Regions from separate parts of the Thalassospira sp. ABD4_177 genome, predicted to be linked through region 2. Evidence: riboswitches for the same ligand, from Rfam matches in the RefSeq annotation. Region 2 holds a riboswitch; each other region holds the start of a gene.
The links. Region 2 has a riboswitch for cobalamin ahead of ACXAF0_RS05910 (ABC transporter substrate-binding protein). Riboswitches for the same ligand answer to the same signal wherever they lie in the genome.
Positions count from the first base shown of each region.

Region 1: it holds a riboswitch for cobalamin, as region 2 does, so the genes downstream of both, cobU (bifunctional adenosylcobinamide kinase/adenosylcobinamide-phosphate guanylyltransferase) here and ACXAF0_RS05910 (ABC transporter substrate-binding protein) in region 2, are expected to answer to the same signal.
Region 3: it holds a riboswitch for cobalamin, as region 2 does, so the genes downstream of both, ACXAF0_RS12090 (DUF4198 domain-containing protein) here and ACXAF0_RS05910 (ABC transporter substrate-binding protein) in region 2, are expected to answer to the same signal.

Region 1 is NZ_JBSWWO010000001.1:505,567-513,514, reverse strand. Features, by position in the region: gene cobN (cobaltochelatase subunit CobN) at 1-2,964, opposite strand, end outside; gene cobW (cobalamin biosynthesis protein CobW) at 3,064-4,104, opposite strand; gene cobU (bifunctional adenosylcobinamide kinase/adenosylcobinamide-phosphate guanylyltransferase) at 4,149-4,688, opposite strand; cobalamin riboswitch at 4,747-4,937, opposite strand; gene ACXAF0_RS02405 (hypothetical protein) at 5,193-5,867, shown strand; gene ACXAF0_RS02400 (histidine phosphatase family protein) at 5,877-6,479, opposite strand; gene cobS (adenosylcobinamide-GDP ribazoletransferase) at 6,514-7,338, opposite strand; gene cobT (nicotinate-nucleotide--dimethylbenzimidazole phosphoribosyltransferase) at 7,533-7,948, shown strand, end outside.
Region 2 is NZ_JBSWWO010000001.1:1,289,334-1,297,281, reverse strand. Features, by position in the region: gene ACXAF0_RS05920 (ABC transporter ATP-binding protein) at 1-656, opposite strand, end outside; gene ACXAF0_RS05915 (FecCD family ABC transporter permease) at 653-1,687, opposite strand; gene ACXAF0_RS05910 (ABC transporter substrate-binding protein) at 1,684-2,715, opposite strand; cobalamin riboswitch at 2,942-3,142, opposite strand; gene ACXAF0_RS05905 (OpgD/OpgG family glucan biosynthesis protein) at 3,287-4,888, shown strand; gene ACXAF0_RS05900 (nucleoside deaminase) at 4,885-5,337, opposite strand; gene ACXAF0_RS05895 (gamma-glutamyl-gamma-aminobutyrate hydrolase family protein) at 5,607-6,329, shown strand; gene ACXAF0_RS05890 (pseudouridine synthase) at 6,326-7,561, shown strand; gene rsmD (16S rRNA (guanine(966)-N(2))-methyltransferase RsmD) at 7,567-7,948, shown strand, end outside.
Region 3 is NZ_JBSWWO010000001.1:2,630,628-2,638,575, reverse strand. Features, by position in the region: gene ACXAF0_RS12120 (peptidoglycan DD-metalloendopeptidase family protein) at 1-220, shown strand, start outside; gene ACXAF0_RS12115 (DUF1491 family protein) at 221-571, shown strand; gene ACXAF0_RS12110 (peptidylprolyl isomerase) at 655-975, opposite strand; gene yaaA (peroxide stress protein YaaA) at 1,170-1,946, shown strand; gene ACXAF0_RS12100 (glycosyl transferase family protein) at 1,972-3,036, shown strand; gene ACXAF0_RS12095 (DUF924 family protein) at 3,098-3,640, opposite strand; cobalamin riboswitch at 3,793-3,989, shown strand; gene ACXAF0_RS12090 (DUF4198 domain-containing protein) at 4,160-4,957, shown strand; gene cbiM (cobalt transporter CbiM) at 4,974-5,648, shown strand; gene ACXAF0_RS12080 (cobalt ABC transporter permease) at 5,641-6,240, shown strand; gene cbiQ (cobalt ECF transporter T component CbiQ) at 6,237-7,037, shown strand; gene ACXAF0_RS12070 (energy-coupling factor ABC transporter ATP-binding protein) at 7,021-7,728, shown strand; gene ACXAF0_RS12065 (MFS transporter) at 7,772-7,948, shown strand, end outside.

The DNA of each region.
Region 1 (7,948 bases), 780 kb from region 2:
CACCGCGCGCACCGCACTGTCAAACAGATTAATCAACCCCGGAAAAGCATCGCGGAAGAAACCGGAAATGCGCAAGGTCACATCAACACGCGGACGCCCCAGCACCGATGCCGGCATGATTTCAAACCCGGTCACGCGGCGCGATGCGCTATCCCATGTCGGGCGTACCCCCATCAGCGCCAGCGCCTGTGCGATATCATCGCCACCGGTACGCATGTTGCTCGTCCCCCAGACCGACAAACCAAGGGCAGCTGGCCATTCGCCATGATCCTGAACGTGGCGTTCCAACAACAATTCCGCTGATTTCCAGCCCAACTGCCAGGCCGCCGGGGTCGGCACCGTGCGGGTATCAACCGAATAGAAATTGCGCCCGGTTGGCAACACATCGGGGCGCCCGCGGGTCGGCGCACCAGACGGGCCGGGTTCCACGAACTTCCCGGCAAGACCACGTAACAGACCTTTGATCTCGGCCGGGCCACAGCCGGTGACAGCGGGCCGAATATTCGTTTCGATATCGGAAATAACATCAACGACCGCCGACCATGCCGGATCGGCCTTTACAGTGCCCTTGACCAGATCACGCGCCAGAAGCTCGATCCGTTCCACAGTATCGCCCGTAGTGCGCCATGGTCCGATGTCCGCGCTGTCATAGGCGGCCAGAATATCGGGCTTGGCGCCGGGCCAAAACTCGGCAAAGGCACAGTCAAGCGGATCGAATGCCCGATCGCCAAGAATATCCTTGGCGATTGCACGGTGCAGGGAAGCCTTGGGCCCGCTATCCGCTCCGCGCGGCAACCGCGCAAGGGCCACCAGAAGATCGGTTAACAGATCCCCTTCCGGTGCCTTGCCAAAGATATGCAGCCCATCGCGAATCTGAAGTTCCTTAAGCTCACACAGATAGTTATCAAGCTTTGCCAGCGCGCTTTCTTCGTCCTCGCCGGCCTCGATCCCGCAATCACGGTCAAGCCCGATGCGGATCGCCAATTCAAGGATGTCGCGTTTCAGGATCGCTAGGCGCCTTGGATCGACTGCGGCGGCGTCATAATATTCATCCACCAGCGCCTCAAGATCTTTAAGCGGCCCATAACTTTCAGCGCGCGTCAAAGGCGGGGTCAAATGGTCAAGGATCACGGCCTGTGCGCGCCGCTTGGCCTGTGTGCCTTCGCCCGGATCATTGACAATAAACGGATAGAAATGCGGCGTCGGGCCGAATACCGCCTCGGGGAAGCAATCCTCGGACAATGCCAGCGACTTGCCCGGTAGCCATTCCATATTGCCATGCTTGCCAAAATGAATGATGGCATCAACGCCAAACACATGGCGCAGCCAGATATAAAACGCGAAATAGTTGTGCGGCGGCACCAGATCGGGCGAGTGATAGCTTTCAAGCGGATCAATATTATAGCCACGTGCCGGCTGCAACCCGATCACCACATTGCCGAGCGGCAGGATGGAAAGCGCGAAGGCATCGCGGTCTGCCAGATAGAACGGATCGTTTTTCGGATCTCCCCAGGCTTCCCTCACCTGATCGCGGATGGTTCGGGGCAGATCATCAAATGCCTTTTGATAGTCGCTTTGCGCCAGGGTCACGCGAATTTCGCGGGTCGCAAGCGATTTGAAATCGTTGGTCGGACCGGCCTTGATCGCAGCAATCAGCGCATCGCCATCGGCGGGCAGATCATTGACCCGGTATCCTTCACCCTGCATGGCACGCAGTGTTTCAATCATGCCGGCCGGGGTATCAAGCCCGACCCCGTTGCCAAGGCGGGCATCCTTGTTGGGATAGTTGGCCATCACCATCGCAACCTTGCGCGACGCGGCATCAGAGTTACGAAGGCGTACCCAGTTGGCGGCAAGTTTGGCGGTAAAACCCACGCGATCCCGCACGGGGATGTATTTCACCAGATCAATCTGGGTCAGGTCATCCTTACCCGCCGATCCCTTGAACGAGATGGCGCGTGAAAGGATACGCCCATCGACCTCGGGCAAGGCGACATTCATTGCGATATCGCGCGCAGCCAGTCCATTCACACCTTCGCGCCAGGCTTCTTCGCCGCCGCCGGAAAGCACCACCTGAAACACTGGTGCATCTACCGCATCAAACGGTCCGCCTTTTCGTTCTGATCCCGGAACGGATATCGCAAAACCGGTGGTATTCAAAATCAGTTCCGCATCGGTTTCGCACAGCCAGTCTTCAACCAATGCTGCGGCCACCGGGTCCTTGAGGCTGGCGACAAAAATCGGCAATGGATTCAGACCGTTGGCACAAAGTTCCTCAACCAGCGCGTCAATGACATCCAGATTGGCGGCCTGCACCAGCGATCGATAAAAGACAATTGGTGTAACCGGTTGATTTTCAACCCAGTTCGCCCTGATGTCATCAAGGCTTGCCTGTGCCTTTCCCGGCCAATAGCCGCCAGCCTTGACCAGCGGGGCGGCGGGTGACCAGTTCCAATTCACATTTGAATTCAGGTTTTCGTATATAAGACGCAGTAAATTCTCGGAGTTTTGTGGTCCACCCTCGATCAGATAGCGCCAGATATTCTGGTATTCACGCCCCTTGGCGGTCGAAAGCGACAACAGCTCCGCATCAGGTTGATCATCACCGGGCAACAGGACCAAGGGAATGTCCTTGGCGCGCGCAAGAGCAACCAGTTGTTCGATGCCATAATCCCAATAGCCACACCCGCCGAGAATGCGCACGATGATGAATTTGGCATCGCAAAGCACATCGTCGATATAAAGATCGACCGACATGTTGTGACCAAGCTGAAGCAAGCTTGCCAGTCGCAAGGACGGAACCGCGTCATGATATGCATCGACCAGACGCCCCTGCGCCCCGGCAAGACAGGCCAGTTCGGATTCAGCCGCCGACAGGATCACCACATCACCGGGTTGCTGTCCAAGGTCCACGGCCTCACTGCCATCGGTCACCATTCCGGGCTGAGCTGCCAAAAGATGCATCGGTTCTTTCCGTTTTTTTGAGGCCGTTTTTTTAAGGCCGTTTTTTTAGACCACTTTTCAGATGATGTTTCACATGAAACAAAACGTGAACAAACCGGCTTATGCCCCCTTTATTGCGGCCTCGATGGCGGCACGGTCGAGACCATGCAAACCAATCACCACCAGTTCCGACCGGCGAGTTTCCCCGTCTGCCCACGGGCGATCGAAATAGCGCTGGAACCGTTCGCCAACACCCTGCACCACATGGCGCATCGGTTTGCCCGGCACATCAAGGAACCCCTTGATCCGCAGGACATCAAACTGCCGCACGACATCAATCAGGCGCTTTTCAAGGGCTGCCGGATCGCTGATCGCATCAAGGGCGACAACAAAGCTGTCAAAATCGTCATGATCATGTTCGTGACCATCGTCATGATGGCTGGGCCGGCTATCAAGATCGTCCTCAGCGGCGGCACCAAGGCCCAACAGGATGGCATTCTCAACCCGCGAATGATCGGTCGCGATGATCTTGACTGACGGCTTTTGAAGCTCCGCCCTGATATCGGCTTCGACCTTGCTGCGTTCGGCATCGGTGAGAAGATCGGTTTTGTTCAAAACCACCATATCGGCACAGTGAAGCTGTTCTTCGAACAGTTCTTCAAGCGGGCTTTCATGATCAAGATTGTCATCAGCTTCGCGCTGGGCCTGAACCGCGTGGTGATCATGGGCAAACAAACCATCGCGGAGTGCGGCCCCGTCCAGAACAGCCACCACACCATCAACCGTCACGCGCGACCGGACTTCGGGCCAGTTAAACGCCTTTACCAAGGGTTTTGGCAGGGCAAGACCAGATGTTTCGATAACAATATGATCTGGTGGCGTATCACGATCAATCAGGCCTTGAATGGTCGGCAGAAAATCATCTGCCACCGTGCAACAGATGCAGCCATTGGCCAGTTCAACCACGTCATCTTCTGCGCACCCTTCGATGCCACAGCCATTGATGATGCCGCGATCAACACCAAGATCGCCAAATTCGTTAATGATCAGCGCAATGCGTTTACCATCTGCATTTTCCAGCATATTGCGGATCATGGTTGTTTTGCCTGCACCGAGAAAACCGGTAATGACGGTTGCCGGGATTTTGCCCAATTGTGCCATTTCTGAAATCCTTAAAAATCAATTCTTTGTGTTGCTATATGTTGTTATTTGACTTGCATCGGAATGCCGGCCACCACAAGGGTGACCTTGTCTGCCAGCTCCCCGATGCGTTGATGCAGGCGCCCGGCATGATCACGAAAACTGCGCGCCATTGCATTTTCCGGCACGATGCCAAAGCCGACCTCGTTTGACACAAAAAGGACCGGCACGACAAGTGTTGGCACCAGTTCACAAAGTGCTGAGATCTCGGCATCAATATCGCGATCTTCGAGCATCAAGTTGGTCAGCCACAAGGTCAGGCAATCGACCAGAACCGGCTTGCCACCGGCAACATTACAGGTCCGAAGTGCTGCGCACAGTTCAAGCGGTTCTTCGATGGTGTGCCAAAGATCGCCGCGCGATTGTTTGTGAAGATCGATGCGGTTGGCCATTTCATCATCCCAGGCCCGTCCGGTTGCGATATAGGTTCCGCCGCCCGCGTGATTGATGATGTTTTCGGCAAACCGGCTTTTACCGGAGCGCGCCCCGCCAAGGATCAGATGCGTCCCGCCAAGGGGTGCTGTGGGGGGTAAAGTCTGGGTCATCCCGTTTATTCCTCGCCATGGCCTCCCACCGAGGCCCGATTGCGTCGCCACCATCAAAAGAATAGTGACACCTTCGGCAGGTTTCCTGGCTGCGGGCATGAAAGCGATCCGCCTTCCCGGTTGCCCGGTGGCTGGTCTGGCGCCATCGCGCCGACCCGGATCTCCCAACCCGATACAGTTGCGGGGGCAGCATCGGCCTTGCACCGATTTCCCATCACCGAACGGTGCGCCGAACCTATCAGGTTTGCCAAAAATGCCAAAGGTCATTCTGGGGACTTAACCCTTCGTTGCGCACACACCCTAATCGGAAGGTCAGTATTTGTAAGAATTGTCTGCTTGAGAGGTCATACCATTTCAGCCAACATCAAAACCGTTGCGCTGGAATCAGAGACGGAAAAATCCGCAATCTGGCGAAAACCCGGGATTGAAAAGCACAAAACCCGGCTGGCAGCAGAAAAATCTGCGCCGAAACTCTTGGGGTAAACTGGAAGTTTGCAAGAACACATGGCTATACGCTCTCACCTATCGAAAATCCGACAGTTGAATGCGCCAACCTGGACCACGTCCTCTCGCAAGGACATGTGGTTGGGTTTGCTTGGTCGTTTGAACAGCCCAAACCCGTCCTTTCAGGACTTTCTTGAGGAATACGCCAACGAAGGCGAAATCACGCTGGCACGGCGTGATGTCCGGGAAATCTTTGCCAAGGATGCTTCAAAGGGCGTGATCGCGACCATCATCTGGTCGCACGAACGGGGCATTCGGGTGAATGCGCTATCGCTGCTTGTGCGCGATATGTCGACCCTTGTGACCCTGATGTCGATTGCCGATTTCGGACAGGAAGAACTGAACGAACTGCTTTCACAGCCAGGCATTTCTGTTCCGACCGCAAGCAAGATGCTGTCAGCCTGTGGCAAAACCTATTGCGGCATGCCAGCCGCCATCATTGACGACACCATCATTCAGGTCATCGAAAGCGCATCCTTTGCTGGCGATTTCCCGAATGTCGCCAAGCTCCGTGCAAAATCACGCAGCCGGCCGGTACCGTATTATCAGGCCTATCTGCGGGATGTTTTCGATATTTGCCAAAAACATGACCTGAGCCCGGACATGGTGGACCGCTATCTGGCCGAACATGCCCTTGATGACATGGCATCAGACGTCGAACTGGCTTCTGCGTAAAAGGCTTGCTTAAAATCGCTGATTAACGGCTGTCACACGCCAACCGGGTTCTTCGACCTCGTCGATATATTCAAGCGTGGTCAAACCCAAAGTATCGACATGAAACGCCAGTGCCGCTTCAAGCGACAGGCCAAGTGCGTTGGCCAATACGGCACGCACCGTGCCACCATGAAGCACAGCGACAATATCACGCCCGGCGAACGCATCGTTTAATCGCCCGAATACTGGCCCGACGCGCCCGACAACATCGGCAAAGCTCTCACCTTTCGGGGGATGCTGACGGGCAAAGTCCGTCCAGAAACGCGTTGTTTCGCCCTTGGGCAAGTCGTTCCAGTTTTGCAGCTCCCAATCACCGAAATGCTGTTCGGCAAAACCGTTTTCGCCCTGTGGGGCGACGTCGATATCCATGAAACTCTGCAGGCTGCGGGCCGTATCGTGGGTCCGCGACAGGTGGCTGGCGACCCAGACCGCATCCCTTGGCAACTGCCCGGCAAGGGATGCGAGCGCCTGTTGATCCGTCAGATCGGCGGGCATATCGCTTTGACCATAGACCAGTCGTTCGGGGTTTTTGACCGGGGCATGGCGCACCAACCACCAGCGTGTTGTTCTCATTCGGTTTATGACCCCTTCTTCTTGTACCAAATCATCAGATGACGGCGATGAAGGCAATTGCGACAAAAAGCTCGCTTACCAATTGGGTGGCGCCCAACACATCCCCTGTTTGACCACCGATCTGCCATTTCGCCACCACCGCGACAAGACCAACAGCCAGGACCGCGCCCGCCAGAACCGCAAGGGTCGCAATCAAGCCCGCCAAAACGAATGACAGGATGGCAGCGATAATCACAGAAAGGCCAACCATCACCCATTTTGGTGATCCCGCACCTTTGCCCAAACCATTGTCACGCGCCGGCGGCAAAACATGCATCACAACCGGTATGGCTGCGCGGGATGTTATGGCCATGACCAGAAACAGGATCGCCGCCTGCCCACTGTCACCGGCTGCAGATAACAGAACGATGCGCAGCCCAAAACACAGGATCAGGGCAACCACACCATAAGTCCCAATATGGCTGTCGCGCATGATTTCGAGTTTGCGCGCGCGCTCAAACCCACCGCCAAATCCGTCCGCGCAGTCGGCCATGCCATCTTCATGCATCGAGCCCGTCAAAAGCACCATGCCTGCCAAGGCGATGATTGCAAAAATCAGGAGGTTGTCCGTCAATTGATAGACCAGCATTGCCGGCAATATGGCAAACCCGGCCAGCAACAACCCGACCAGCGGCCAGGACCATACCGATCTTGCGATCAATTCGGGGCAAAAGTCGTGAATACCGGTAACCGCTACCCGGCTCAGCAACGCCAGCGCCCGCCAGAAATCAGAGATCGGAGATGTCTTGATCGTGGTCTCAGATCCTTTGCCAATATACGCATCCGCGCCACTGCCGGCCCTTGAATCTGCGCTTTGCATATTTGTTTCGTTTTGGTTATGATCTTTGGACACCATAAATTTCCGATTTTCAAACTGGCAATCTGTTGCGCCCGGGCCTAGTTTGGGCTGACTTCCTGAACCGCTTTAAACAATTGGTTTCCGAGCCTAATCCTTACCATCGCGGAAGCCAAGCGGAACACATCAAGCACCGATGCCGCCAGCCGGAGACCCACATGTTCAACCCGAAACATCCGCCGCAAAATCTTGCGGAAATTCGCGCCCTTCTCGCAGAACTTCCCGATGTCGACCAAGAGGCGCAGGCCGCTGTTGCCGCGCGCGAACCGACATTGACCAAGCCTGCCGGGTCGCTTGGACGGCTTGAGGATTTCAGCAAGTGGCTGGCCGGTTGGCAGGCCACATCACGCCCGCGCATGTCACGCCCGCGCGTAACGGTCTTTGCCGGCAGTCATGGTGTGGTCGACCAGGGCGTCTCGGCCTTCCCCGCCAGTGTGAACCAGCAGATGGTGGAAAACTTCATCAATGGCGGGGCGGCAATCAACCAGATTTGCAAATCGGTCGATGCGGAACTGCGCGTGATGGAAGTCGCCCTTGAAATTCCGACCAACGATTTCGCCACTGAGCCGGCAAT
Region 2 (7,948 bases):
GGCGTTCCGATTGCGATCAGCTTCCCGCCATCCATCATCGCGATCCGGTCACAAAACAGTGCAGCGTGGTTCAGATCATGCAGGGCAGCCACCACCGTCACCGGCAAATCATGCACAAGTTCCAAAAGCCCAAGCTGATGTCGGATATCAAGATGGTTGGTTGGCTCATCCAAAAGCAGGTAATCAGGTTGCTGTGCCAATGCACGGGCGATATGAACCCGTTGCTTTTCCCCGCCGGACAATGTGTGCCAGATCCGGTCGGTCATATTGCCCATCGCAACCCGTTCAAGCGCGTTGGCAACGATATCATCATCGGTTTCGGACCATGGGGAGAGCAGACTGAGATAGGGTGTCCGGCCAAGTGAAACGGCTTCGCGCACGGTGATGCGATCAATGGTATCGGCCTGCTGTTCGACAAATCCGATCCGGCGCGCCAGATTACGCCGCCCGACCTTGCCCATTGGTTGGTCGTCAAGCAGCGCCAGACCATCAGATGGCGGGCGAATACCTGCGAGCACCGACATCATGCTGGTTTTACCCGATCCATTTGGCCCGATGACGCCAAGGAATTCGGCCGGCTCAACGCGCAAGCTGACATCCCGCACGATCTTTTTGAAACCGACCGACCAATCGACATTGCGGAGCTCCAAGGTCATCGCAAGACCCTTCCGTGACAGAGAATAAGCGCGAAGGCCGGTGCGCCGACAAAGGCCGTAATCACCCCGATTGGCAGAACCTGACCGGGCACAATCACCCGGGAAATCACATCTGCGCCAACAAGGAAAAGTGCGCCGATCAATGCGGACAAGGGCAACAAAAGCCCATGACGATTGCCAACAAAGAAACGCGCCGCATGCGGAATAACCAACCCGACAAACCCGATGGAGCCGACGATGCTTACCATCACCGCCGTCATCAGGGCCGAAACCCCAATCAGAACGACGTAAACACGACGCACCGGCACACCAAGCGATGCCGCCGAATCCCGCCCGAAGGTAAATGCATCAAGTGCGCGCGCATGCCAAAGACAGACCAGCAATCCGACAATGGCGATCGGCAGGGCAAGCGATGCATCAGGCCAGCGCACACCACTGAGGTTACCCAAAAGCCAGAACATAATCCCGCGGGCTTCCTCGGCACTGGCAGACTTTGTAACGATAAACGATGTCAGGGCGTTAAAAAGCTGCGCACCGGCAATACCCGCCAAAATGATCGCGCCAGTCCCGCGTCCTGCCTGCAACGCCAGCAGCGAGACAAAGGAAAATGCCACGACAGAGCCGATAAACGCGCCCACCGACATGCCAAACATGCCCGCCCCGATACCAAGGATGGCAACACTGACCGCCCCCGTGGACGCCCCGGCGGAAATACCAAGCAAATAGGGATCGGCAAGCGCATTGCGCAAAAGCGCCTGCAGGACTGCGCCTGACAAGGCCAATGCCGCGCCGCAGGACGCAGCAACCACCGCCCGGCTCAGGCGATAGTTCCAGACAATACCGGAATCAATCGGATCAATCGCGTAACCGGCACCCCACACATGATTGGCGATGGTATCGATCACCGTGCGGATCGGGATGGATGTTTCCCCCACCGACGCCGCAAAGGCGAGCGCGAGGCCAAGCAACACCAGCGCAGCAAAAGCTGCGCCGGTGCGACGTCCGACGATTGAAGAAAGCAAGGCCGTCAATTGATTTGGCTCTGGCGCAGATCGACAACCGCCTTGGCCATCATTTCAATACCATCGATGGTACGGATGGTCGGGTTCATCGACATTGCGTCAATCACCACGATCCGGTCATTGCGAACCGCATCCATCTGGCTGGTCACCGGATCGGATTTGAGGAACTTCATTTTCAGCTCCCAGTCATCGGCCGGGAAGCGACGACGTTCCATTTTGCCAATTGCGATGATGTCCGGATTGGCGCGTGCGATGGTTTCCCAACCGACTTTCGGCCATTCATCGTCGCTGTCGATGACATTTCGAACATTCAGGATATTGGCAATATAACCCGGCGCACCCTTTTGCCCGGCGACGTAGGGATCAACATCGATTTCGGCGCTTGAGAACCAGAAAAGGGCGCTGATACCGCTACCATCGATGCTTTCGACACTTGCCCGCGCCGCCTGTTCACGCGCGCGCAGGTCTGCAACAAGCTTGTCCCCACGATCTTCAACATCAAAGATCAGGGCCATTTCACTGATCGTCTGATAGATCAGATCCATCGAAAACGCATCAAGGCGCGTGCCATCGCCACCGGTGCTGTTATCCTTGCCGACACAATCGGCCGGCGCGGTATAGACCGGAATGGACAGCTCATTGAACTGCGTGACCGTGCCGACCGCACCGTTCGGGCCGACGTGCCACTGATACTGGTTGGTCACAAGATCGGGTTTCTGGCCAACAACACTTTCAAAGCTCGGATCATTATCGGCAAGGCGCTTCACCTTGGCATTGGCTTCACGATATTCCTCGGCCACCGGATTGAACCACACGGCCGTTCCGACAACCTTGTCCGCCAATCCCAACCGATACAGGATTTCGGTATTGCTTTGACCAAGCGAAACAACCCGCTCCGGCGCCTTTTCAAAAGTCACGCTGCGCCCGCAATTCTCGATTGTAAGCGGATAATCGGTTGCCTGGGCGCCCACACTCATGAATGCCAATCCAGCAGCAATCACCCCGACTGCCAGACCCTGTTTGTTGATTGTAATCACGTCATTGTCCTTTCACGGAGGCAGATCGGAATCCATTTTATGGAATGGAATCAACCGGCCTCATTAAATGTTATGTTATAACATAACATCAAAGTTACTATCGTCAAGGGACTGGCTAGCGTGCTGAAAAATGGCGGGAAATGTTCGGGATTAAACGCCGATGGAATGAGCTCCAACCTGCGCATAACGCGACATGTACCGACATCCTCCGGGGCACCCCGCCCGGTCCGTCGTGTTCATGTCGGCAGGTCTCCTGGCTCACGGGTCACTGCATTTTCTGGCCTTCCCGGGCATTACCCAGTGGCGAAATCAGAAAATGCTCACCGCCTACAGTTGCGGGGGCAGCTTCGGTCAATGATCTGGCAAGGCCAGACCACATCGAATTCCCTTTATCCGAATTTCGGATACCGACAAGAAATTGATTTCACATAGATAACACTGTTCGTCAAGCGCCGCGCGTCCGTGTCAGGCCAGCGTATCGTCACCTTGAATTTGCCATCATTCGTCCCGATTACCTCCACACTGCCCGGTATGCTTTGCTGGCTAACGTAATCATCGGAACATGGTGAAAATGACGACTTCCGTGGAACGCAGACGCTTTTTGAAATCCATCGCCGCCGCTGGCCTGATCCTGCCGGGCATGTCGCTTTATAGCCATGCGATGGCCGAGGTCCCCGGTCTTGATCTGGGCAATGCGCAAAGCTTTGATTTTGCGAGCCTGATTGAGCGCGCCAAGGTAATGGCAACCGAGCCCTACGAAGCACCCGTTGCACCGAACCCGGAAATCGTCGGCAAGATTGATTACGATACCCATGGCAAGCTGCATTACAAACGCGATCATTCGCCGTTTTCCGACGGATCGGGCACCTATCCACTAACCTTCTTCCATCTGGGTATGTATTTCGCCAAGCCGGTGCATATGTATCTTCTGGAAAACGGGCAGGCGCGCGAAGTGATCTATAAGCCCGATTACTTTGACATGCCCGAAGACAGCATTGCCCGCCAGCTGCCGGCCAATAGCGGCTTTGCCGGCTTCCGCCTGCATGAAAATCAGGCGCGCGACGACTGGAAAACCCAGGACTGGGCGGCATTCCTCGGCGCTTCGTATTTCCGCGCCATTGGTGATGAAGGCCAATATGGCCTGTCTGCCCGCGGGATTGCGGTCAATACCGCAACCAACATCCCCGAAGAATTCCCCGATTTCCGACAGTTCTTTATCGAACCGGCGAAAAACCCCGAAGACCCGGTGACGGTCTATGCGCTGCTGGATGGGCCGAGCATCACGGGTGCTTATAAATTCCTGCTTTATCGCGGCGAAGGGGTCACCATGGATGTTGAAAAGCATCTGTTTGTCCGAAAAGACATCGAACGGCTTGGCATCGCGCCGCTGACCAGCATGTTCTGGTATTCCGAACAGAATAAATCATTCCGATTTGATTGGCGTCCGGAAGTGCATGACAGCGACGGGTTGGAACTTTGGACCGGTGGTGGCGAGCGCATCTGGCGACAGCTGAATAACCCGGAAACCATTCGTGCATCCGCCTTTGGCGACCAGAACCCGCGCGGCTTTGGCCTGATGCAGCGTGATCGCGATGTGAAAAACTATCTGGATGGCGTGCGCTATCACCGCCGCCCCAGCCTGTGGGTCGAACCGAAAGGTGAATGGAATGACGGCGCGGTTCAGCTGATCGAAATTCCGACCGACGATGAAATCCACGATAACATCGCCGCCTTCTGGGTCCCGAATGGCGAAGCCAAGGCGGGCAACAGCTATCAGTTCAAATACCGCCTGCATTGGCAGGCCCACAACCCGTTCCCGGTCAAGGAACTCGCACGCGCCACCGCCACCCGCATGGGCCGCGGCGGGGAGCCCGGGACCAATCGCCCGAAAGACGAGATCAAGTTTTCCGTCGAGTTCGAAGGCGAGGTTCTTGGAACCCTGGCCTATGGCGAGTTCCCGGAAGTGGTTGCGACATCCTCACGCGGCGAGATTGTCCGCACCAAGATCGAACCGATCATGGATACCCGCATCTGGCGCGCGGCCTTTGACCTTAAGGCGGCGGGCACCGATCCGGTTGACCTGCGCATGTATCTGAAGCGCGGTGACGCGCCACTCAGCGAAACCTGGATGTTCCAGCACTTGCCGGCACTGGGTAATCAGCAACAGGGTTAACGCAGCGACCCAAAGAAATCCTTCAGAAGCTTGGCGGCCTCGACCTCGCCGATGCCGCCATAAACTTCCGGGCGGTGATGGCAGCTTGTGCTTTCAAACACGCGCGGTCCGTGATCCACCCCGCCGCCCTTGGGGTCATAGGCCCCGAAATAGACACGGCGCAGGCGGGCAAATGAAATGGCAGTTGCGCACATCGGACAGGGTTCAAGCGTGACATACAGATCGCAATTTGGCAGACGCGGTTCGCCCTTGGCCCCGGCGGCCGCCCGGATCACGAGGATTTCGGCATGGGCGGTCGGATCGTTCATTTCCTCGGTCAGGTTGCCGGCCCGTGCGAGCACCTCGCCACTATCGGCATCGACCAGAACGGCACCGACGGGCACTTCGCCGCGCCGGGCAGCGGCACGGGCTTCTTCAAGCGCCATATCCATATAGCTATCTGCACTCATGATCTTTCCATCCCGCTTGTGCCTTGTGACAGGATACTGCCACCTTGCGGCTGATCCTGCTTTTACTTCATTTTAGGGCGTTAAGGTCCAAAGTGCTACCAAGCAGATCATCGGTCAAGCCACCAGCAAGCGATATCAGGGTGGCACACAGCCAGTGGCTGTTTGCACAGAACGCATGGACCATCGGCGTGAATTGCCGTTGCCCTTAAAGGGTTACACAGGTAGGTTCCGGCTAACTTTAATTCTCCAGCACCAAGGTTGTTTTCATCATGAGCACGCGCAAGCCGATCATTGGTATCACTCTCGATTCCGAAGAACCGGGCGGATATTCCAAATTCCCGTGGTATGCGCTGCGTGAAAACTATGCCGGTGCCGTGACCGAGGCCGGCGGCATTCCGATGCCCCTGCCCCATGAGGTTGAGCTGGTGCCTGATCTGCTGGACCTGATTGACGGGCTGGTCGTGACAGGCGGTGCGTTTGACGTTGACCCGACCCTGTTTGGCGCGACGGAAACCCATGACACGGTTGTCACCAAGGATCGGCGCACCAAATTTGAATGGGCGATGGCCGAAGGCGCGCTTGAACGCGACGTGCCGGTTCTGGGCATTTGCGGTGGTCAGCAGCTTTTGAATGTTATTCTGGGCGGATCGCTGATCCAGCATATCCCCGACAGCATTGAAAACTGCCTGCCCCATGAACAGCCAAACCCGCGCAACGAGCCGGGCCATGATGTGACGGTTGAACCGAATACGCTTCTGGCCAAAATCGTTGGTGATGTGAAAACACTGTCGGTCAATTCCGCCCACCATCAGGCGGCTGAGGGGGTTGGCCCGGATGTGATCATCAATTCCTATGCGCCCGATGGCGTGATCGAGGGGATTGAGCATCCGAAATATCGTTATTGTCTCGGGGTCCAGTGGCATCCCGAATTCCATATCAGTTCGGGCGATGCGAAGATTTTCGACGCCCTGATTTCCGAGGCCCGCAAATGAGCGACAAAAACACCACCCCGGATGACAACAAGCCCGAACGCATTGCCAAGCGCATTGCGCGATCTGGTGTTTGTTCCCGACGTGATGCCGAACGCATGATCGCCGAGGGGCTTGTGCGCCTGAATGGCAAGAAGCTTGATACCCCGGCCGTAACCGTGACCGACGAAGACGAGATCATCGTCGATGGCAAGCCGCTGCCCGAAAAGGAAAAGCCGCGTCTTTGGCGCCTGTTTAAAAAGCGCGGTCTGGTCACCAGCCACCGCGACGAACAAGGCCGCGATACGGTGTTTGAGCATCTGCCAAGCTATGTGCCGCGCGTGATTTCGGTCGGCCGACTTGACCTGAACTCCGAAGGGTTGCTGTTGCTGACCAATGATGGCGAGCTTGCCCGTTATCTCGAACTGCCCGCCACCGGCTGGGCACGCCGGTATCGTGTGCGCGTGCATGGTCAGATTGACGAAGCCAAGCTCAAGCAGCTTGAAGACGGTGTCACGGTCGATGGGGTTAATTACGGCTCCATCCATGCCGAAGTCGACGTTCAGAAAGGCACCAATGCCTGGATGACGGTGACACTTCGCGAAGGCAAAAACCGTGAAATCCGCCGTGTCATGGAACATCTTGGCTGGCCGGTGACGCGATTGATGCGTGTGTCCTATGGCCCGTTCCAGCTGGGCAATCTGGCCCCAGGCGAGTGCGAGGAAGTCACCGGCAAGGTGATGAAAGAACAGCTCGCCGCCTTTTTCAAGGGGGACTATTCCAAGGTTTCCGAAAAGAAATCGGTCGCCCGTGGCGGTACCGCGCGCCCGAAGGCACCCCGCACCGTCTTTGGCCAACCGGCCCAGCGCAAACGCCCGCAAGGCGGTCCCGATGCCAACGCAAAAGCCGATGACGCCACCGAGCAGCGCGAAACCCGCGAACGTTCGGGAACGGCTCGCAAGGGTCCGCGCATCGGTGCCGCACCGCGCGCAGGTGGCCGTGGCAAAGCTGCATCCGGGTCAGGTCGGCAGGAACGTGACATGCGCGAAGAACGCGGATCCGCACGCCCGACCAACAAGGGCCGCGGCCGTTACAGTGCGGACGGCAAGGCTACCGGTGGCCGTGATGGCGGTCGTGACGGCGGACGCAACGCCGGGCGTGATGGTGGTCGCGGAAAGCCGCAAGGTAAACCGACGGGCAAACCGACCGGTCGCAAGCCTGCTGGCAACCGACCACGCGGCGGCAAGAAGGACTAAGCCCGATGCGGATTGTTGGTGGCACCCATCGTGGCCGGGCCTTGAACGCACCCGAAGGACGCGACACGCGCCCGACACTGGATCGCGTACGTGAGGCGCTTTTTAGCATCCTGTCACACGCATCGCGCTGGTATGAGGATGACTTCAATCCGCTTTATGACGGCATCATCCTCGATGCATTTGCCGGATCCGGCGCGCTGGGGCTTGAAGCTATTTCGCGTGGGGCCGATCAGGCGGTGTTTTTTGATACTGATCGCAAGGCGATTGCGATTATTGAGCAGAATATCGACACGCTTCGTATTTCCGATCAGGCCCGTGCCCAGCGCGCAGACGCCACCAAGCCACCACGCGCAAGCCAGCCGGCCAGCATGGTGTTTCTTGACCCGC
Region 3 (7,948 bases), 1.3 Mb from region 2:
GGCGGGTGATCTGTTTTGCAGCTTTGGGGATATCCCGATCAATGGCGACTGGATCCCGCATCTGCATTTCCAGATCATTTTCGACATGCTCGGCCGGGAAGGCGACTTCTTTGGCGCCGCCAAGCCGTCGGAATGGGATATCTGGGAAAGTATCTGTCCCAACCCGAACCTGATCCTGCAAATGCCAGAAAACGTCACCGCAACGCGGGAAGGGGTATAGATGCAGCCGCGCCTTAAAGCTGGGCTATGGGTGCGCGGGCAGATCGCGATTTGTCAGGCGAACCTGATTACAGCCATGGTGGCACATAAGGGCAATGAGGACGCTGGTGCGGTCCTTTTGAAGCTCAACCGGTTTGAAAGCGGATGTTTCGTCTATTCTCGGGTCACGACACTTGATGGCGATCTGGGCTGGATGCTGGTTGCTGGCGGCCCGGACGGGGGCCGGGAAACCGAATTTGCCTGTGACGATTACTGGCGCAAGCAGGTCGGCTTTGATCCCGATGTCTGGGTGCTCGAGATCGAAGATCACAAGGGGCAGTACGAGCTTGATGCGCCGATTGTTGATTTCTGAAGGGCGCGACTGACACGACTGAAAAGAAAAAGGCTGGCAAATGAATGCCAGCCTTTTTTAGTGCACGACGCGTAAGCGGTTGCTTAGGCGGTACGCTGCAGCAGGTGGTAACCGAAATCGGTTTCAACCACGTCGGACGTCGCGCCAACATCCATGCTGAATGCGGCGGCATCGAATTCCGGAACCATCATGCCACGGCCAAAGAAGCCAAGATCGCCGCCCTGCTGGCCGGACGGGCAGTCAGAGTTGGCTTTGGCGAGTTCGGCAAAATCGGCACCGTTTGCAACCTGATCCTTGAGCGCGTTGATTTCGGTCAGGGCTTCGTCCTTGGTGCGGGTGGCGGTCGAACGGGCCGAACCGGCATACATCAGAAGAATGTGCGACGCGCGAACTTGTTCACTCATAATGGGTCCTTTCTTCCGTCAAAGCTTGCGCCAGACAGATTTTCTGCAAAATTAGAAGTTTATGGTTAACGCCAAGGGTCCAAACCAATGTACAGCCGTATACTCCTGTACATGGGGTTGGGCCCTAGACATTGCCCATGCCTTGTGGCTTGTTACGACAAATCGAACCGAGATGAAAGAGAAGAGGCAGATTGATGCTTGCTGTTGTGTCCCCGGCCAAGAAGCTTGATTTCGAAACCGACGTTCCTGAAATGTCTGTTTCCCAACCTGCATTTCTGGATGACACCGAAGAACTTGTTGATGTCGCGCGCAAAAAAAGCCGCAGCGATCTGATGAAGCTTATGGGGATCAGCGAAAACCTTGCCGATCTGAACTATCAGCGTTTTCAGCATTTTTCGCGCCCGTTTGACAAGACCAACGCAAAACCGGCGATCTTCGCGTTTCGTGGGGACACCTATGTCGGTCTTGATGCGGATACGATGAAGGCCGAAGACATCGATTGGGCCGAAGCCCATTTCCGGATGCTTTCAGGTCTTTATGGATTGTTGAAGCCGCGTGATTTGATGCAGCCTTACCGTCTTGAAATGGGAACGCGCCTTGCCAATCCGCGTGGCAAGGACCTGTATGCGTTCTGGGATGACAAGATTTCAAAAGAAATCAACGAAATCACCAAGGGTCACAAGGATCGCAGCTTGATCAATCTGGCCTCGAACGAGTATTTCAAATCGATCAAGACCAAGGTACTTGATGGCCCGGTTATTACCCCTGTTTTCAAAGAGGTAAAGGGTGGTACGGTCAAGGTTGTCGGTTTCTCGGCCAAGCGTGCGCGGGGCATGATGGGGCGCTATATGATTGACAATCGGATCGAAGACCCGCAAGAGCTCAAGAAATTCAATGTGGATGGCTACAGCTATCAGGATGACCTCTCGACCGAGACGGAGTGGGTCTTTACGCGCATCCACGATCAGTAACGACATAACTATCCGGTGAAGCCCTATGACCGACGAGCATCTTGAACAGCTCGAGGATGAGAATGCCTTACCAGAATCACACCCGTTTTCGGGCTATCTGCGGACGTTTTACCGTGGGCCGGGCCGGTCACGCAGCCTGACCCGCGAGGAAGCCTTTGACGCGTTCTCGATGATTCTGCGCGATGAGGTCGAACCGATCCAGCTTGGCGCGTTTCTTTTGATGCTGCGCTATCGGGCGGAAACCCCTGAAGAACTCGCTGGCATGATCGAGGCCGTCCGGAAGGCGGCCCGTCTTGAACCGGATGAAGAGGGTGAGGACGAAAATCTTGACCGTCCGGCACTCGATTGGCCGTCATATGCGGCGGGCCGAACCCGTGGTTTGCCATGGTTTGTGCTTTCTGCCTTGTTGCTGTCGCAGAACGGTGTGCCAATCCTGATGCATGGCTATAACTCGCATCTGGTCAATGGCATGGGCACCGAGGCCGCCATCAAGGCGCTGAAACTGCCGATTGCCATGTCTGCCGAAGAAGCCAGATCAGATATCGCATCCAAGGGATTTGCCTATCTGCCGCTGCGTCATATGCATCCGAAGCTTCAGGAACTGATTGGCCTGCGTCCGTTGCTTGGTTTGCGCAGCCCTGTCAATACCTTGCTTCGTTTGCTGAACCCGTTGCAGGCAAAATCGGCATTTTTGGGTGTGTTTCACCCGGCGTTCCTCGATGTTCATCGGGAAACAGGCAAGCTTCTGGAATTGCCACGTATTGGTGTGATCAAGGGCGGCGGGGGCGAGGCCGAAAGAACCCCTTACAAGCATGTGGACCTGCGGATGCTTGATAACGGGGAACTCAATGATGTGCGCTGGCCAGCGATGCTGCCCAAAACCGCCAAGGACGGCGAAGAGCAAAGCCCGATATCGCTCAAACATTTTCTCGGTGTGTGGCGCGGCGACGTTGAAGACACGCCCGCCGAAGCCAAGATCAAGGGCAGTGCAGCCATGGCAGCTTTCCTTGCCGGCAAGGCCGACTACATGGACGAGGCCGAAAACCTTGTTCAAGACTGGTGGGACAATCGCGACCGGGATGTTGGCTGATCGTTTGGGAATTTGGCGACGCCGAATGAAAGGGACGGGAAACCGTCCCTTTTTTTCATGTTCAGAACGATGAACCCGGTTCCTTGAGAAACGCTGCTTCCTCTGGCGTTGAGGTGCGGCCAAGTATGTCGTTGCGATGCGGGTAGCGACCAAAACGATCAATGATCTTTTTATGCTTCAGCTCGAACTCGTAATTATGCTCAAGGCCCGGCTGAGAAAACAGATCGACAGCGACTTCGTGGATGATTTCGGATTCTGAATGCATGTATGGCATATACAAAAAGGCTTGCTCTTGCGGCGTTACCAGTTTGCGATCAAGCCCCAAGGCAACCGCTTCCTGGGCCAGCACCAGTGCCATCGTATCGTACGCAAAGGACTGCGGCTGATCGCGATACATATTACGCGAAAACTGGTCGAGAACGATGATTTCGGCCAGGCGCCCATGGGGCGTTGTGCGCCAGGTAAAAAGCTCACCGGCACACGCGGCGGCATGAAAATCGGAAAACCGTTCAGTGATGTGGCGGTCAAGGGACGTGTCCTTGATAAACCACTGTTTTTCTTCGAGTTCCTTGAACCAGAAAACAAGAACCGTTTCAGGTGTCATGATGTTTCCGCCCATCGTAATGCAGGCATTTGAAGCCCGTCGCCAAAGGTGGTGATGATCTTTGCCCGGCGCTCCAATCAGGTCAAGCCGTCCCCCCAAAAGATTATGGCCCCACAACCGGGCTAAGAGTTGACAGCGATCCGCCGCACGTGGATTATGACAGTGTCTTTGGTGTTGATCTGAATGGATCAACTTAAAAGGGAACGTGGTGCGTCACGCGTGACAAGGCCACGGCTGCCCCCGCAACTGTAAGCGGTCCAAGCACTGCATATGCCACTGGGATATACCGGGAAGGCGTAGTGCTTTTCAAACCGCGAGCCAGGAGACCTGCCTTTGACTGCCAAGTGCCTGGCACTTGGTATCAAACTGTTGGACGCCGGGGTGAGCGTCAGGTTGCAGGGGTACACACGGTCTTACTAAGATCCGCAATCTTGCTTCCAGCCATCCTATCGTTCTTTGTCCTGACCCTGCGCGTTGGGTTTTTCGCCTGCGTGCATCGTTTGAGAAAGAGACGATTATATGTTGAAGACTCTTGGAAAGCTTGCAATCGCAAGCGCCTGCGTGCTGTCGGCAACCATGCCGGCCCAGGCACATTTTCAGTTGGCCTACACGCCAGAAGTAAACGTGACCAAGGCCGGAGATCAGCCGGTAAAGCTGATTTTCTGGCATCCGTTCGAAAATGGCCATGTCATGGATATGGCTGAGCCGCTGGAATTTTACGCGATCAATCGCGGCAAGAAAATTGATTTGAAATCAACACTTTCGCCGATCACCTTCACCGGTTCTGCGAACTCGGCCGCGGCCTTTGATGGTGTGCTTTCCCTTCGCCGCAGCGGCGACTATGTCATGGTTGTCGTGCCAAGCCCGTATTACGAGGAAAGCGAAGAACTTTATATCCAGCAAATCACAAAATCCTATGTGAACCGCAACGAAATTCCGACCGACTGGATGGAGCCGCAAGGGCTGAAAACCGAAATCCTGCCGCTGAACCGCCCGACCAACATCATCGCCGGTTCGACCTTTACCGGCCGTGTTCTGAGCGAAGGACAGCCGGTCGCGGGTAGCGAGATTGAGATCGAATACATGGCCGCAGAACCCGATATGGCCAGCAACACACCACAGGGACCAACCGCATCGCCGATGCCAGGTGGTGCTGTGGTGGCAATTTCAGATGAAAACGGGTATTTCACCTTTGGTGTCCCCAAGGCAGGGTTTTGGGGATTTGCAGCACTTGGCAGCGGCCCTGAAAAAGAATTTCAGGGCAAAGAGCTTTCACAGGATGCAGTCCTGTGGGTTCGCGCCTATGATGTGAAATAGGCGAGGGACAAAACAGATGCATATTGTGGATGGTGCGCTGGCACCGGAAGTCTTGATTGGCGGGGGCGTTCTTGCAGTGGCCGGGCTTGGGCTGGGCTTGCGGAAGCTGCCAATCGATAAAATTCCCGCAACCGGGGTTTTGTCAGCAACATTCTTTGTTGCTTCGCTTATTCATGTGCCAGTTGGACCATCCAGCGTGCATCTGATCATGAGCGGTCTGGCCGGGCTGGTGCTCGGCTGGACTGCATTTCCTGCGCTGTTTGTAGGACTTTTGCTGCAGGCGATCTTCTTTGGTTTTGGCGGTTTGACGGTTCTTGGCGTCAATACGGTCAATATCGCGTTTCCAGCCGTTCTGGCGGGGCTCTTGTTCCGCGGCATGGTGTCGCGCAGCAATCCGGTAACAGCCGCTATTCTGGGCGGCATTGCCGGGGCCTTTTCAATTGCGCTAACAACGCTTTGTGTGGCGGTTTCCCTTGCGCTTAGCGGGGATGGCTTCGTCGCGGCGGCGAAACTCGTCTTCTTTGCGCATATCCCGATCATGGTTGTCGAAGGTCTGGTTTCTGCGGCCGCGGTTTATCTGATTGCAAAGGTTAAACCGGCCTTGTTACAGCCCGCAGACCCTGTAACCGATTTCCAATTACAGGCGGCGGCACTTCGCGCAAAGCAGGCCGGTGAGGCATCAAATGGCTAAGGCAGTTATGGTTGCCCTCGCTTTGGGGGTAATGGTGCTTGGCGCTGGGCCGGTGCAGGCACACAAGGTCATCGCGTCGGTGTTTCCCAGCGGCGAGAACATTGAAGGTGAAATCGGCTTTTCAAGCGGGGATATGGCCGAAAACACGCTTGTCGAGGTTTTCGATCCTGAAGGCAACAAGATCGACGAAGTGACAACCGATGAAGATGGTTTCTTTGTCTATACGCCAAGCGGTGATGTTGATTTGTTGTTTCGCGCCGATCTTGGGGCGGGGCATGTGGCCGAAGCGCGTTTTGCCATAAGTGATTTGTCGACTGTCGAAGATGTCGAACAAGCGGTCTCCAATCAAACAGGCACTGCATCACGCGTAACTGCATCCAACTCAAACGCCGCAATCACCCGCGAACAGGAAAAGATCATCGCGACCATTGTCCGCGATGAATTGCGTCCGCTGCGACGTGAAATCACGGCCTATAAGGAAAAGAATGATCTTCAATCGATTCTGGGTGGGATTGGCTATATATTAGGTGCCTTCGGGATCATTTACTACATCGCAGCGCGACGGTTACGAGCAAAAGCACCCAAAGCATGAGCCATCTTTTCGGACATGACCAACCCTTGAACGTTCAGGCGGGGGGCGGCGGACACACGCCGTCATTCATCGGAATGTTTGACCCTCGGGTCAGGTTGGTCGCGGCGTGTGTGTTTGCGATCGTCGTGGTGGCCTTGCATCAAATTGAATTTGCGCTGGGGGCGTTGGCGGTTGCGGCCATCACGCTGAGCCTGACCGATTTGCCGTTGCGCGTGACATTAAAGCGCATGGCGGCCATGGATGGCTTCATCATTGTGATGCTGGTGATGCTGCCTTTTACAACACCGGGTACGCCGATGTTCACTGTCCTTGGTGCGCAAGCCAGTCAGGAAGGTTTGATGCATGCCATCCTGATCGGTATTCGGGCCAATGCAGTTGTCTTGATGATGTTAAGCCTGCTTTCGGGCATGACGCCGGTGGCCCTGGGGCATACGCTTTATCGTTTGAAATGCCCGCCAGCACTTGTGCATCTGATGATGTTCACGGTGCGCTATATCTCTGTTTTGCATGATGAATATCATCGCCTTCGCATGGCCATGAAACTGCGTGGGTTCAAGGCACGCAACAATGCCCACACATACCGGTCTTTTGGCTATTTATTTGGCATGTTGGTGGTGCGCTCGCTGGAGCGTGCCGAACGAGTACTTGAAGCCATGAAATGTCGCGGGTTCAGTGGTCATTTCCCGATGATTGATGACATGGCCTTTCGGCGTCGCGATGGTTTTTTCGTTGTGTTCTTCCTGGCCCTGATTACCGCCTTAGTCCTTTTGGATCGAATTTATGTCTTCGCTTATTGAACTGAACGATATTTCCTACGGCTACCGGGCAGGGCAGAACGTACTAGACCGTGTCAGTCTGGCACTTGATCCTGGCGAACGTCTGTTTCTTGCCGGGCCAAACGGGGCTGGCAAAAGCACGCTGCTAAGGATCCTTGTTGGCCTGATCAAGCCGCATGCGGGCGAAATTCGCGCCTTTGGCACCCCGCGCGTGACCGATGCCGAATTCCATGATTTGCGCTGCCGGGTCGGTTTCATCGTTCAAGACCCGGATGATCAGCTGTTTTGTCCTACCGTGATCGAAGACATCGCTTTCGGGCCGCTAAACCTTGGCGCCAGCCGCGAAGAGGCGCTTGCGATCGTTGATGAGGTCCTGGACCAACTCCATCTCAAGCATCTGCGTGAACGGATTACCCACGAACTTTCGGGTGGTGAAAAGCGGCTGGTATCTGTGGCAGCGGTGCTTGCGATGAAACCCGATGTCTTGTTGCTGGATGAGCCGACCAACGCGCTTGATGAAGAAAATATGCGCCGCCTTGAGGAAATCCTGCTTGGCCTGCCGCAAGCCATGATTCTCGTGTCGCATGACCCTCATTTCCGGCGTAAGCTCGCCACGCGGATCATTGAATTGCGCACAGGCAAGATGTTGCATCTGCCTGAAAAGAAATGCACGGCCGGCGAGCGCGCCAAGCAGGCAGAGGACGCATCCTGAGGATCTGAGCAAAGGTCCCGTGGTCGAGCATGAAAGGGCGGAGATGACATCAAGCATATCCCCGTTTGCCAAACCGGCCTTTCGCCATCTGTTTGCAGCGCAGATTACGTCTCTGATCGGGACAGGGCTGACGACAGTGGCGCTGTCACTGTTGGCCTATGATCTTGCGGGCGACGATGCCGGGCGGGTGCTTGGTTCCATCCTTGTTCTGAAAATGGTG